3 regions of the Pseudomonas sp. A-B-19 genome follow, and region 3 is predicted to be linked to each of the others. Evidence: predicted binding sites of a transcription regulator. Region 3 holds the regulator's gene; each other region holds the start of a gene.
The links. The regulator sigma-54, encoded in region 3, starts transcription at its own class of promoters, with help from an activator protein. The targets are predictions, from matches to a motif close to ANTGGCATNNANNTTGCTNT.

Region 1 (5,070 bases), on a different contig from region 3:
TGCGTGCAGACCCATCTGCATCGCTTGCTTGACCATGCCCATGATGTCTTCGTGAGCGAGGTCGAACAGACGCTTGAGATTTGGCAACGCAAAGTACAGTGGCTGCAATATGTCGATGCGGTAAGGCGTGCGCATGCATTCCAGCGGATCGAATGCCTGATGCTCAGGCTCGTCCGACAGGCAATACACGGTCTCTTTGGGTGAAGACAGAATGCCGCCGCCGTAGATGCGTTGGCCTTGCGGGGTGTCAACCAGACCGAACTCGATGGTCATCCAGTACAGGCGCGCCAGGTACACGCGTTCTTCCTTGGTCGCCTTGAGGCCGAGCTTGCCGTAGGTGTGGGTGAATTCGGCGAACCACGGGTTGGTCAGCAGCGGGCAGTGACCAAAGATCTCGTGGAAAATGTCCGGCTCTTGCAGGTAATCCAGTTCTTCGCGGGTGCGAATAAAGGTCGCCACTGGAAACTGCTTGCTGGCCAGCAATTCGAAAAAGGTCTGGAAAGGGATCAGCGCCGGTACGCGGGCAACCTGCCAGCCAGTGGTTTCACCGAGGACCTTGTTGATTTCGCCGAGCTGAGGAATGCGGTCGTGGGGCAGACCGAGTTTTTCGATACCGTCCAGGTACTCCTGGCACGCACGCCCTTCGATCACTTTCAGTTGACGGGTGATCAGCGTGTTCCACACCGCGTGTTCTTCAGCGGGGTAGTCGATAAAACCTTGCGCATCGGGCTCGCGAGCCACGTATTGCGTCTGCTTCATGCTGCTCTCCTGCTAGGGGACTTCGTTCTTGTTATGTACTGCTATGGACCTAGAAATACTCCATGAATTGCACCGTTGCAGCAGGTGCCCGGCATCGTACGTAGGAAAAATCCTCGATAATCGTAAAGTTTTCGTTACGTATTGGGCGTCAGTGCATAAATGTTGAGATTGATGGGTGGGAAAAGCTCTCCACCTGTCACATAATCTTTACGACTATCTGCGCGCCTCGAAAGAAAATGCGATCGGGCGTGTGCCGCAAACCTTATTCATTGCTTTTCAGGCCTTTCATATGCGTATCAAAGTCCATTGCCAGAACCGCATCGGCATCCTGCGCGACATTCTCAATCTGCTGGTGGAGTACGGGATCAACGTGGCCCGCGGTGAGGTGGGTGGTGAGCATGGCAATGCCATCTACCTGCATTGCCCGAACCTGATCAACATTCAGTTCCAGGCCTTGCGTCCGAAGTTCGAAGCGATTGCCGGGGTTTTCGGCGTCAAGCGTGTAGGGCTGATGCCCAGCGAGCGTCGGCACATGGAGCTCAATGCACTGCTCGGTGCGCTGGAGTTTCCGGTGCTGTCGATCGACATGGGCGGCTCCATCGTCGCGGCTAACCGTGCGGCGGCGCAGTTACTCGGGGTGCGGGTCGACGAGGTGCCGGGGATTCCTCTGTCGCGCTACGCCGAAGATTTCGATTTGCCGGAACTGGTGCGCGCCAACAAGTCGCGGATCAACGGGCTGCGGGTCAAGGTCAAGGGTGACGTATTCCTGGCCGACATCGCACCGCTGCAATCGGAGCATGACGACAGCGAGGCCATGGCCGGTGCGGTGCTGACGCTGCACCGCGCCGACCGGGTGGGCGAGCGCATCTACAACGTGCGCAAGCAGGAGTTGCGCGGCTTCGACAGCATCTTCCAAAGCTCGAAAGTCATGGCCGCCGTAGTGCGCGAAGCGCGGCGCATGGCGCCACTGGATGCGCCGCTATTGATAGAAGGCGAAACCGGCACCGGCAAAGAGTTGCTGGCGCGGGCCTGCCATCTGGCCAGTCCTCGCGGGCAGTCGCCGTTGATGGCGCTCAATTGCGCCGGATTGCCGGAGTCCATGGCCGAGACGGAATTGTTCGGTTACGGCCCTGGTGCCTTTGAAGGGGCGCGAGCCGAGGGCAAGCTCGGACTGCTGGAACTGACGGCGGGCGGTACGCTGTTTCTCGATGGCGTCGGGGAAATGAGCCCGCGCTTGCAGGTGAAGTTGCTGCGCTTTTTGCAGGACGGTTGCTTCCGTCGTGTAGGCAGCGATGAAGAGGTCTACCTTGATGTGCGGGTGATCTGCGCGACCCAGGTCGATCTGTCTGAACTGTGCGCTCGCGGTGAGTTCCGTCAGGACCTCTATCACCGCTTGAATGTGTTGTCGCTGCACATCCCGCCGCTGCGCGAATGCCTCGACGGCTTGACGCCGCTGGTGGAGCACTTCCTCGATCAGGCCAGCCGGCAGATTGGTTGTTCGCTGCCCAAACTCGCTCCGGCGGCCATGGAGCGACTCAGCCACTACCATTGGCCGGGTAACGTGCGGCAACTGGAAAACGTGCTGTTCCAGGCGGTTTCCCTGTGCGACGGCGGTACGGTCAAGGCCGAGCACATTCGTTTGCCTGACTATGGTGTGCGTCAGCCCCTTGGCGATTTTTCGCTGGAAGGCGGGTTGGACGAGATTGTCGGGCGCTTTGAGAAAGCCGTGCTGGAGCGCTTGTATTCCGAGCACCCGAGCAGTCGGCAATTGGGCAAGCGGCTCGGGGTTTCGCATACCACCATTGCCAACAAGTTGCGTGAGTACGAGGTTGGCAAGGACAACAGCATTTAAGATCAAAAGATCGCAGCCTGCGGCAGCTCCTACACCGACCGAGTACACCCGCGACATTGCGGCGTACGCATAAACTGTAGGAGCTGCCGCAGGCTGCGATCTTTTGATCCGTTGCCGCGAAGCGGCATGACACCGCCGGTTTTTCGTCTCTGATACAAATCCCTCAATCCCCTCTGAATCCTCAAAGTCCTTTGTTTGCCGGGCCTGGCGCCGCCAAAAACAAGTTGGTCTGCAAATTGCTTATGGCTCAGCAGTACAGCAGTGGACGGCAAACGTCCGGCAGGCAGAGGAACAATTGTGGACAAGTACCTTTATGTGGCAATGACCGGCGCCAGCCAGAATGCACTGGCGCAAAAGGCTCATGCCAACAACCTCGCGAACATCTCCACCAACGGCTTCCAGAAAGACCTGGAACAGGCCCGTTCGATGCCGGTGTTCGGTGACAGCTTTCCGGCGCGTGCGTTTGCCATGACCGAACGCCCAGCCACCGATTTCTCCCCTGGCTCACTGGTGGAAACCGGCCGCGACCTCGACGTTGCCGTGCAAGGCAACGGCTGGATTGCCGTACAGACTCCCGATGGTGCTGAAAGCTACGTGCGCACCGGTAGCCTGAACGTTGACGCCCTGGGCGTGCTGCGCGCCGGCAACGGCATGCCGGTCATGGGCAATGGCGGGCCGATTGCCGTGCCGCCGGAGCAGCAGATCGAAGTCGGTGAGGACGGCACCATCAGCATCCGCGCGATGGGCGAAGGTCCCCGGGTGATGGCTGAAGTCGACCGCATCAAGCTGGTCAACCCGGACCTCAAGAACATGACCAAAGGCCTGGATGGTTCGATCCACACCAAGGACGGCAAGCCGGCGCAGGCCGATGCCGGCGTCAAGCTGGTGTCCGGGTTCCTCGAGTCGAGCAACGTCAATGCCGTGGAAGAGATGACCTCGGTTCTGGCCTTGTCCAAGCAGTTCGAGCTGCACATCAAGATGATGAACACCGCCAAAGACGACGACCAGGCCATGGCTCGGGTCTTGCAGATCAGCTAATTACCAGAACGTCGCGCCGTAAAACAGGCGCACGAGGAGAATCGAATGCTTCCGGCTCTATGGGTTGCCAAGACAGGTCTTTCCGCCCAGGACACCAACCTGACCACCATTTCCAACAACCTGGCCAACGTGTCGACCACGGGTTTCAAACGTGACCGCGCCGAGTTCCAGGACCTGCTCTACCAGATCAAGCGCCAGCCAGGCGCCCAGTCGACCCAGGACAGCGAACTGCCGACGGGGCTGCAACTGGGTACCGGTGTACGCATCGTCGGCACCCAGAAAAACTTCACCGCCGGCAGCCTGCAAACCACCGAGCAGCCACTGGACATGGCCATCGACGGTCGCGGCTTCTTCCAGATCCTGCAACCGGACGGCACCACGTCCTACACCCGTGACGGTACCTTCCACCTGGACTCCAACGGCCAGATCGTCAACGCCAGCGGCTTTGCCCTGGAGCCGGCCATCGTCATTCCGAACGAAGCGCAGACCTTCACGGTCGGTCGCGACGGCACTGTGTCCATCACCGTTGCCGGCAACCCGGCCGCCCAGGTGATCGGTAACCTGCAAACCGCCGACTTCATCAACCCGGCCGGCCTGCAGGCGGTAGGCAACAACCTGTTCCTGGAAACCGCCGCCAGTGGCGCGCCGCAAGTCGGCACTCCGGGCCTGAACGGTTTCGGCTCCACGCTGCAGAACACCCTGGAGACGTCCAACGTCAGCACCGTTGAGGAGATGGTCAACATGATCACCACCCAGCGCGCCTACGAGATGAACTCCAAGGTGATCTCCACCGCCGACCAGATGCTCTCGTTCGTAACGCAGAATCTGTAATCAAGTCTATGGGGCGGCCTTGAGGCTGCCTGCAACACCGTGAGGTAGGGTCATGAATCGCTATGTATCTGTTCTGGCACTGAGTGGGATCACCGCGCTCGCAGGTTGCGTGCCGGCGACGCCCAAGCCCAATGACCCTTACTACGCTCCGGTGTTGCCGCGCACGCCATTGCCGGCGGCGGCGAACAACGGCTCGATCTATCAGGCCGGTTTCGAACAGAACCTCTACAGCGACCGCAAGGCGTTCCGGATCGGTGACATCATCACCATCACCCTGAACGAAAGGACCCAGGCCAGCAAAAACGCCAACTCGCAAATTGGCAAGAACAGCAAGGCCAGCATCGGCCTGACCTCGCTGTTCGGCTCCACCCCCAACACCAACAATCCGTTTGGCAGTGGTGACCTGAGTCTGGACGCCAGCTATGAAGGCGACCGCGCGACCAAGGGCGACAGCAAAGCGGCGCAAGGCAACACCCTGACCGGCTCGATCACCGTGACCGTCGCCGATGTGCTGCCCAACGGCATCATCGCGGTGCGCGGCGAGAAGTGGATGACCCTCAACACCGGCGATGAGCTGGTGCGGATTGCCG
Region 2 (5,070 bases), on a different contig from region 3:
AAGCACGCTGGCCTTGAAGTGCGCCGGGAGGTCGTCCAGGCCTTCGTCGTTATGCTCATAGCCGTCTGTTCCTTGTGGGATCAGACGATTGAAAAATCGTTCGAAGTCGCGACGTACCGCCGGATCAGCGTTCTCGTTGATGGTCAACGACGCCGAGGTATGCTGCAGCCACAAATGCAAAAGACCGACCCGACACGCCTTGAGTTCAGGAAGGCCGGCGAGTAACTCGTCCGTTACCAGATGAAAGCCCCGGGGCCTCGCTCGCAAGGTAATCAGAGTCTGTTGCCACATACAGTTCTCCGCTCGTTCGGGGCGCATTCTAGCGCGCTCTGGGAAAAAACAAAGGCCCTAATATTCCTTCAATCCTGTAAGCCTTCGACCGCACAAAAACACCCGGCGCAAACATCGCAAAACCTGTAGGAAAAAACCTTTCAGCTCAGCTTTCAATGACAAATTCCAGACAAAAAAATGCCCGGCAAGCCGGGCAGGTTTTTTATGCGCTTGCTTACAAGTTGTAGCCGCGTTCGTTGTGAAGCGCCAGATCGATGCCGACCGCTTCTTCTTCTTCGCTGATGCGCAGGCCCATGACCGCATCCAGCACCTTGAGGATGATGAATGTGGCGATCGCGGTGTAGATCACCGTGAAGCCCACGCCCTTGCACTGAATCCACACTTGTGCGGCGATGTCGGTGACGGTGCCGAAGCCACCCAGGGACGGCGCGGCGAACACACCGGTCAGGATTGCGCCGAGGATACCGCCGATACCGTGTACGCCGAAGGCGTCCAGGGAGTCGTCATAACCAAGCTTGCGTTTCAGGGTGGTCGCGCAGAAGAAGCACACCACACCCGCTGCCAGACCGATTACCAGCGCGCCCATCGGGCCAACGGTGCCAGCGGCCGGGGTGATTGCCACCAGGCCGGCAACCACGCCCGATGCGATACCCAGTGCACTAGGTTTGCCGTGGGTGACCCACTCTGCAAACATCCAGCCCAGCGCCGCAGCGGCGGTAGCGATTTGCGTCACCAGCATCGCCATACCGGCGGTGCCGTTGGCCGCAGCGGCGGAACCGGCGTTGAAACCGAACCAGCCGACCCACAGCATGCCCGCGCCCATCAAGGTGTAACCGAGGTTGTGCGGCGCCATCGGCGTGGTCGGGAAGCCTTTGCGCTTGCCCAGCACCAGGCAGGCAATCAGACCGGCCACACCGGCGTTGATGTGCACCACCGTGCCGCCGGCGAAGTCCAGAACACCCCAGTCCCACAACAGGCCGCCGTTACCGGACCAGACCATGTGCGCAATCGGCGCGTAAACCAGGGTGAACCACACGCCCATGAAAACCAGCATCGCGGAGAACTTCATCCGCTCGGCGAAAGCGCCGACGATCAACGCCGGGGTGATGATCGCGAAAGTCATCTGGAAGGTGACGAACACCGCCTCAGGGAACAGCGCCGCAGGCCCGGTCAGGCTGGCTGGCGTGATGCCGGCGAGGAATGCCTTGCCCATGCCGCCGACGAACGAGTTGAAGTTGATGACGCCCTGCTCCATGCCCGTGGTGTCGAACGCGATGCTATAGCCATAAATGACCCACAGCACGCTGATCAGACCGGTAATGGCGAAGCACTGCATCATCACGGAAAGAATGTTTTTCGACCGAACCATGCCACCGTAGAACAGCGCGAGGCCGGGAATGGTCATGAACAGCACCAAGGCTGTAGAGGTCATCATCCAGGCGGTATCGCCGGAGTTGAGGACGGGGGCCGCCACTTCGTCTGCCGCCAAGGCAAGGCTGGGCATTACGATGGACAACAGGGCTCCTAGCCCTGCGAATTTACGCAGAGTCATATTGTTTTCTCCTGGGGCGTTGGGTTTGTGGCGGCTTAGATAGCGTCGGTATCGGTTTCGCCGGTACGGATGCGAATCGCCTGTTCCAGATTGACCACGAAGATCTTGCCGTCACCGATCTTGCCGGTGTTGGCAGCCTTGGTGATGGCCTCGATTACCCGGTCCAGATCCTTGTCGTCGATGGCCACATCGATCTTCACCTTGGGCAGGAAATCGACCACGTACTCCGCGCCGCGATACAGCTCGGTGTGACCCTTCTGCCGACCAAAGCCTTTGACCTCAGTGACGGTAATGCCCTGCACGCCGATCTCGGACAACGACTCGCGTACGTCGTCCAGCTTGAACGGCTTGATGATGGCAGTGACTAGCTTCATGAAAACTCTCTCCCGAATTGGTGGACTTGCCCCAGGAAAACAAACCCGACTCAAGTCTAAGCGCAGTGCCTGGCTTTGTAACGCATCGTCGGCCCTGACCTGCCTGTCCGACGCCCCTCACGAAACACTCCCCCGCTTCGCTTGGCGCACTGCGTTCGTCACAGGGACTGCATCAGTGCATGGGTCATCAGGGTCTAAGCAGAAAGCTTGCCATCTCCACAAAAACTACTGTTTTCAAGCCTTTACCCGCAGATGACTGCTATTTCGCAACAACACCCGACGCGATACGCACAACAACGGTGCGATACCGTCCGTCCCCGTGCGCGAAAAGCGTGCATCCCTGGCCCGCGCAAATGACTATAGACACTGCGTGATACACTGCCCGGCATTGTTTCCAGGACATTGCCCATGCTCGCGCCAAAAGATTTCCTCGACGCCCTCACCGGCACCGCCTCCCGCCTCTTCAGCGGCGACACGCCTCTGCCGAAAGCTGAAATCGAAAGCCAGTTCAAAATGTTGCTGCAGAGCGGCTTCAGCAAACTGGATCTGGTGAGCCGGGAAGAATTCGATAGCCAGATGGTTGTACTGGCGCGCACGCGGGCGCGGCTGGAGAGCCTTGAAGCGAAAGTCGCCGAGCTTGAAGCGAAGCTCAATCCACCAGCCGAGTAACACCACGATCCCTGTGAGAGCGGGCTTGCCCGCGATTGAAGGTCGGCATGACCTTACGCTTCACCTGTAGGAGCCGCCGAAGGTTCGGGCCGCGTTCGGACGATCTTTTGATCGCAAGCCCCGCAACAATCCCGGCAACGTCCTACAAAACATCACACCGCCGTCCGATTGCGTCGCCAGGTATCCGGTCTCTAAGCTCATCCCCAGCTGAATATTCAGCACCGGGTTTGGCGACCTGGATAGCATCCGACGCACTGCGACCACATTCGAATCAGGGAATTATCCCATCTCGAATTATGGCGGCTGTGCGTGGGAGACCTTCAGGTCTGCCGGTTTGTCCGGATGCACCGGTTCGCCAACCCGCGCGCAGCTGCCACCCTTTCGTTTGGCGACGAACAGAGGCAGCTTCCTTCATACGCATCCGGAGTTGCAAAATGGAAGAAAGCTATCTAATCCCCCACGTCTTCACCCGCCACAAGCTCCACCTCCACGCCCTCCTGATACAAAACCAACCCTGGTTCAGCGCCCGCGACCTGGGCCGACTGCTACGCATCTACCTCAACGACCGCCAACTCCGAAAACTCGATCCCGACCAATACCAAACAGCCAGAACCCTAATCCACGGACACATCGAAAACACCCTGCTGATCAGCGAATCCGGCGTCTACGCCATGCTCGTCTATCACTACTGCCCCGAGTACCGAGCGTTGCGTGAATGGCTCACCCACGAAGTCGTTCCCGTCCTGCGAGACGCCCAACACCCCACCACAACCGAACGCCCGCAACTGAGCCTGCTCAACTGGCCGGAAATGTCGTTGAGCCTGCTGCACTGGAACAACCAACCGTGGATTCGGTTGCAGGATGTGCCGCATCTGATGACAGAGCGGGAGCAGGCAAGACGCCCGGTAAAACCGTGGTGGAAACGGGCTTCACTCGTCTTGCAGTCGCTTTGAATATTTAACGTTCAACCACGCTCGATCTGGGCTGAGCGCAACTCGTAGGTCGATTGCAGATTCAGCCAGAACTCGGGGGTGGTGTTCAGGTGGATGGATAGCTTTTGCGCCGGACAATCGACTTGTCATTTACCTGGACGATTAATAGTATCGATCTCACTCCCAGGCACAGGAGGTGTCCATGATTCAAAGAAAGCGAAAAGCCAAGCTTTTACTCATCATTCAATATCATGCTGAAGCACTTCGGCTAGGCGGCAAGATTTCAGCCAATCAACAACGATTTCTTGATGTCGCTGCCGCTCACGGCAAAGACCTTGAACCTCCGGGCTTACTTGCCGGTAAAAGAGCCTGAAACTGTCTACCAAAGAACCGCCTGAATGGCGGTTTTTTTCTGCCCGTCCGTCCGGCGATAGCTCGCAACATCCTCTAAAACCAACGCATACAGCCAGTGTCCATAGATAATCAACTAACCTGTACTTGGTCGATTCGACCTGGCGATTGCCCTGGGGATTCTCTCGGCCAGCGTGCAGGTGCCGACGCTGACTCTGGATGATGTGGAGTGTCTGGGGGAGCTGGCGCTTTCCGGTGCAGTGCGGCCGGTCCGCGGGGTGCTGCCGGCGGCATTGGCGGCGCGCAAGGCCGGGCGCTGGTTGATGGTGCCGCAGGCGAATGCCGAGGAGGCCTGCCTGGCGTCGGGGTTGAAGGTCATCGCAGTGGACCATCTGCTGCAGGCAGTGGCGCATTTCAATGGGCACACACCCATCGAGCCTTACGTTTCCAATGGTTTGCTCCACGCCAGCAAACCCTATCCCGACTTGAACGAAGTTCAGGGGCAAATGGCAGCCAAACGCGCACTGCTGATTGCGGCAGCGGGTGCGCATAACCTGCTGTTCAGCGGGCCACCGGGCACAGGCAAGACGTTATTGGCGAGCCGATTGCCAGGGCTGCTGCCACCCCTGGCCGAGAACGAAGCACTGGAAGTCGCGGCGATTCAATCGGTCGCCAGCTGTGTGCCATTGAGCCATTGGCCACAGCGCCCCTTCCGACAACCGCACCATTCCGCCTCTGGACCGGCACTGGTGGGCGGCGGTTCGAAACCGCAACCCGGCGAAATCACCCTCGCCCACCATGGCGTGCTGTTCCTCGATGAACTCCCGGAATTTGATCGCAAGGTACTGGAGGTACTGAGAGAGCCACTGGAATCCGGCCACATCGTGATTTCCCGCGCCAA
Region 3 (5,070 bases):
ACACCGTGACCATCACCCGCACTCCGACTGGCGACATCGACGTAGTGACCTCGGTGGGCAACCTGGCGTACTTCGAGCAATTGCAAACCGCTGGCGATACCAAGCCTGTTCAGGGCTGGGGCGTGACGATCCAGTATCACGCCGCGCAAAACCGCGTCGTCCTGATCGACAAGGCCAAAGTCGTCGACAAGGACAACAACGTCACCCAGGGCGAAAAAATCGTCTACGACACGGTCAAGAAGCTCGCCAGCGCCGGTCGCGCCACGGGCAGCAAGGTCACCGAGGCACGTCCGCGTATCGACATGGTGATCCAGCCGAAGAAGAAAACCGACGAGAACAAGGCCCAGTAATGGCAACTCTGAAAGCTCAGCATCTGGCCAAGAGCTACAAGAGCCGCCAGGTCGTGCGCGACGTCAGCCTGTCCATCGACAGCGGTCAGATCGTCGGCCTGCTCGGCCCGAACGGCGCCGGCAAGACCACCTGCTTCTACATGATCGTCGGCCTGGTGCAAGCCGATCAGGGCCGCGTCCTGATCGATGACCTGGACGTCAGCCACCAGCCGATGCACGGTCGCGCAAAGGCCGGTATCGGCTACCTGCCGCAAGAAGCATCGATCTTCCGCAAACTGTCGGTGGCCGACAACATCATGGCCATCCTCGAGACCCGCAAGGAACTCGACAAGGCCGGCCGTCGCAAGGAACTGGAAAGCCTGCTGCAGGAATTCCACATCAGCCACATCCGCGACAACCTGGGCATGAGCCTGTCCGGTGGTGAGCGCCGTCGCGTGGAAATCGCCCGAGCCCTGGCCACCAACCCGAAATTCATCCTCCTCGACGAACCCTTCGCCGGCGTGGACCCGATTTCGGTCGGGGATATCAAGCAGATCATTCACCACCTCAAGGCCAAAGGCATTGGCGTGCTGATCACTGACCACAACGTTCGTGAAACCCTGGATATCTGTGAAACCGCCTATATCGTCAATGACGGCCAACTGATCGCCGAAGGCGACGCAGAGACCATCCTGGCCAACGACCTGGTCAAGGAAGTGTATCTGGGCCATGAGTTCCGCCTGTAAGCGCTGAGCCGTGCCCAGGCGGCTGCCCGGGCACCTGACCGACCACTTGCCAGCACCTGCGTACCGACAAGCGGGTCAGCTTTCAACCAGGCACAGCGCGGCAACACAGCTTTATAGTTTTTTATTGTTACAGCGCTCTAGGCAAACCCTTCAGTTTCAGGCATATAATTTGCTTAAGTTTGGCGCCCCGGCGCCCTGTAGTGGATGGCGCGTGTGCGCCGGCGAATAAGGTGTTAAGCCCCTGCCATGAAACCATCGCTAGTCTTGAGAATGGGCCAGCAGCTGACGATGACACCGCAGCTGCAACAGGCTATCCGCCTGCTCCAATTGTCGACCCTGGACCTGCAACAGGAAATCCAGGAGGCCCTGGAGTCCAATCCGATGCTCGAACGCCAGGAAGAAGGCGACGACTTCGATAACACCGACCCCTTGGCCGACAACGCCGAACAGAAACCCAACACCGACATCCAGGAACCCTCCTACCAGGAAAGCGCCCCGACGGTCGATAACCTCGACGAGGGTGACTGGAACGAGCGCATCCCCAACGAGCTCCCCGTCGACACTGCGTGGGAAGACGTTTACCAGACCAGCGCCAGCAGCCTGCCCAGCAATGACGACGACGAGTGGGACTTCACCACCCGCACCTCGGCCGGCGAGAGTTTGCAAAGCCACTTGCTGTGGCAACTGAACCTGGCGCCGATGTCCGACACCGATCGCCTGATCGGCGTGACCCTGATCGACTGCATCAACAATCAGGGCTACCTGGACGAAACCCTCGAGGAAATCCTCGACGCCTTCGATCCGGAACTGGACATCGAACTGGACGAAATCGAAGCGGTCCTGCACCGCATCCAGCAATTCGAACCCGCCGGCATCGGTGCCCGCAACCTGGGCGAATGCCTGCTGCTGCAATTGCGCCAGCTACCCGCCAAGACCCTTTGGCTGGCTGAGGCCAAGCGCCTGGTCACCGATTACATCGACTTGCTTGGCAGCCGCGACTATAGCCAGCTGATGCGCCGCATGAAGCTCAAGGAAGATGAACTACGCCAGGTCATCGAGCTGGTCCAGAGCCTCAATCCGCGCCCGGGCTCGCAGATCGAGTCCACCGAAGCCGAGTATGTCGTTCCTGACGTTATCGTACGCAAGGACAACGAGCGCTGGCTGGTGGAGCTCAATCAGGAGTCGGTGCCACGGCTGCGGGTCAACGCCCAGTACGCCGGTTTCGTGCGCCGTGCCGACACCAGCGCCGACAACACGTTCATGCGCAACCAGTTGCAGGAGGCCCGCTGGTTCATCAAGAGCCTGCAAAGCCGCAATGAAACTCTTATGAAGGTTGCCACCCAGATCGTCGAGCATCAGCGTGGTTTCCTCGAATATGGCGACGAAGCCATGAAGCCGCTGGTCCTGCATGACATCGCCGAAGCGGTCGGCATGCATGAGTCGACGATTTCACGGGTGACCACCCAGAAGTTCATGCACACCCCCCGGGGCATTTATGAACTGAAGTACTTTTTCTCCAGTCACGTCAGCACCTCCGAAGGCGGCGAATGCTCGTCCACGGCGATCCGCGCGATCATCAAAAAACTGGTTGCCGCGGAAAATCAGAAAAAGCCATTGAGTGACAGCAAGATCGCTGGTTTACTGGAGGCACAAGGCATTCAGGTGGCTCGCCGCACCGTCGCCAAGTACCGCGAATCCCTCGGGATCGCGCCTTCGAGCGAACGCAAGCGGTTGATGTAGGGCCACGCCACAGCGTTCCAGTGGCAGATCATCTGATCTGCCGCTTTATGCACTGGCAACGAAGGAGAAGCTGTATGCAAGTCAACATCAGTGGACACCAACTGGAAGTGACCGAACCTCTTCGCACCTACATCGGCGAAAAACTCGAACGATTGGAGCGACATTTCGACAGGATCACTAATGTGCAGGTCACGATGACCGTCGAAAAACTGAAGCAGAAAATCGAAGCCACGCTGCATATTCCCGGGAATGAAGTGGTCGCCAACGCGGAACATACCGATATGTACGCCGCGATCGATGCACTCACCGACAAGCTGGATAAACAACTCAAAAAGCATAAGGAAAAGACCCAGAGCCTCCTCCAGGGCGCAACCGGTCGTTAACACTCCCAACCCATGATCCGACTTGAAAGTATCCTGACCCCCGGCCGTTCCCTGGTGAACGTGCCGGGCGGCAGTAAAAAGAAAGCCCTCGAACAAATTGCCAATCTGATCGCCCGCGAAGTGCCGGCTCTGGAGATGCAAGATGTCTTCGAGGCGCTGATTGCCCGTGAAAAACTCGGATCCACCGGTTTTGGCAACGGGATCGCTATTCCGCACTGCCGCCTCAAGGGCTGTGTTTCACCCATCAGTGCATTGATGCACCTGGACGCCCCTATCGACTTCGACGCCATCGACGGCGCGCCGGTTGACCTGCTGTTCGTATTGCTGGTCCCGCAAGCCGCCACCGATGCGCACCTTGAGCTGCTGCGACAGATCGCCAGCATGCTCGACCGCAAGGAAGTACGCGATAAACTGCGTAATGCTGCAAGCAACGAAGCCCTGTATCAGGTTGTCCTGGACGAGCAAAACGGTCAGTAATCATGCGCTTGATCATCGTCAGTGGCCGCTCCGGCTCAGGTAAAAGTACCGCCCTCGACGTTCTGGAGGACAACGGCTACTACTGCATCGACAACCTGCCTGCCGGTCTGCTGCCGGAACTGGCCGAACGAGCCTTGATTCATACCGAGCTGCTACAGCCGCTGGTCGCCGTTTCCATTGACGCGCGCAACCTGCCCAGCCACCTGTCACGCTTCCCCGAACTGCTCGAAGAAGTCCGCAACCGCCACATCCAGTGCGATGTGCTGTACCTGGATGCCGACGAAGAAACCCTGCTCAAGCGCTTCTCGGAAACCCGCCGACGTCACCCCCTGACCAACGCCAACCGCTCGCTGGCCGAAGCCATCAGCGTCGAGAGCGACCTGCTCGGGCCGATTGCCGACCTCGCCGATCTCAAGATCAACACCACCAGCCTGAACCTGTACCAGCTGCGCGACGCAATCAAACTGCGCCTGCTGAATCAGCCCGAGCCGGGCACTGCGTTCCTGGTGGAATCCTTCGGGTTCAAGCGTGGCATGCCGGTGGACGCCGACCTGGTGTTCGATGTGCGTTGCCTGCCCAACCCTTACTGGAAGCCGGAATTGCGCGAGCAGTCCGGGCTCGATCAACCGGTTGCCGAATACCTGGCGGCACAGCCGGATGTCGAAGAGATGTTCCAGGACATTTCCACATACCTGCTAAAGTGGCTGCCTCGTTTTGCCGCCAGCAACCGCGCCTACGTCACCATTGCCATTGGCTGCACTGGCGGACATCACCGTTCCGTCTACCTGACCGAACGTCTGGGGCAGGCGCTGCAAAAAACCCTGAAGAACGTCCAGGTTCGCCACCGCGACCTCAGCTAAAGGATTCACATCGCGATGCCTGCTCGGGAAATCGAAATCATCAACAAGCTGGGCCTGCATGCCCGTGCGTCTGCAAAATTCGTCGGGGTCGCCGGCCAGTTCAAGGACTGCACGATCAGGGTAGGACGCACACCCGAAACCACAGTAGATGGCAAAAGCATCATGGCCATGATGATGCTGGCTGCCGGCAAGGGCACCAAAATCCATCTGAGCACGGAAGGCGAGCATGAACAGGAAGCGATGGACGCGCTGGTAGACCTGATCAATCGCTACTTCGACGAAGGCGAATAAACAGCAAAAGATCCACAAAAAAAGGCGCGCCACCCATGGGGTGGCGCGCCTTTTTTATGCAATGGTCTGAGCTTAGCTACCCGCCACCGTCATCCGCTCGATCAACACCGAACCCGTGCGAATGTTGCTGCGCAGTTCCAAATCGTTACCCACCGCCACGATCTGCTTGAACATGTCGCGCATGTTGCCGGCGATGGTCACTTCCTGGACCGCAAACTGGATTTCGCCGTTCTCGACCCAGTAA

Region 1: a site for sigma-54 is predicted at 2,835-2,854, ahead of KGA81_RS17485 (flagellar basal body rod protein FlgF). Genes of this name have one in related genera too.
Region 2: a site for sigma-54 is predicted at 2,413-2,432, ahead of glnK (P-II family nitrogen regulator). Genes of this name have one in related genera too.

What each region holds. Positions count from the first base shown of each region.
Region 1 is NZ_JAGYGN010000015.1:10,274-15,343, reverse strand. It holds gene phhA (phenylalanine 4-monooxygenase) at 1-759, opposite strand, end outside; gene KGA81_RS17490 (sigma-54-dependent transcriptional regulator) at 1,049-2,611, shown strand; gene KGA81_RS17485 (flagellar basal body rod protein FlgF) at 2,909-3,649, shown strand; gene flgG (flagellar basal-body rod protein FlgG) at 3,695-4,480, shown strand; gene flgH (flagellar basal body L-ring protein FlgH) at 4,533-5,070, shown strand, end outside.
Region 2 is NZ_JAGYGN010000003.1:95,390-100,459, forward strand. It holds gene KGA81_RS04290 (secondary thiamine-phosphate synthase enzyme YjbQ) at 1-291, opposite strand, end outside; gene KGA81_RS04295 (ammonium transporter) at 506-1,843, opposite strand; gene glnK (P-II family nitrogen regulator) at 1,879-2,217, opposite strand; gene KGA81_RS04305 (accessory factor UbiK family protein) at 2,626-2,886, shown strand; gene KGA81_RS04310 (Bro-N domain-containing protein) at 3,321-3,839, shown strand; partial or broken gene KGA81_RS04315 (addiction module antidote protein, HigA family) at 3,851-3,949, opposite strand; gene KGA81_RS04320 (hypothetical protein) at 4,021-4,191, shown strand; partial or broken gene KGA81_RS04325 (YifB family Mg chelatase-like AAA ATPase) at 4,319-5,070, shown strand, end outside.
Region 3 is NZ_JAGYGN010000009.1:186,537-191,606, reverse strand. It holds gene lptA (lipopolysaccharide transport periplasmic protein LptA) at 1-350, shown strand, start outside; gene lptB (LPS export ABC transporter ATP-binding protein) at 350-1,075, shown strand; gene KGA81_RS13080 (RNA polymerase factor sigma-54) at 1,322-2,815, shown strand; gene hpf (ribosome hibernation-promoting factor, HPF/YfiA family) at 2,890-3,198, shown strand; gene ptsN (PTS IIA-like nitrogen regulatory protein PtsN) at 3,211-3,675, shown strand; gene rapZ (RNase adapter RapZ) at 3,678-4,535, shown strand; gene KGA81_RS13060 (HPr family phosphocarrier protein) at 4,551-4,826, shown strand; gene pmbA (metalloprotease PmbA) at 4,899-5,070, opposite strand, start outside.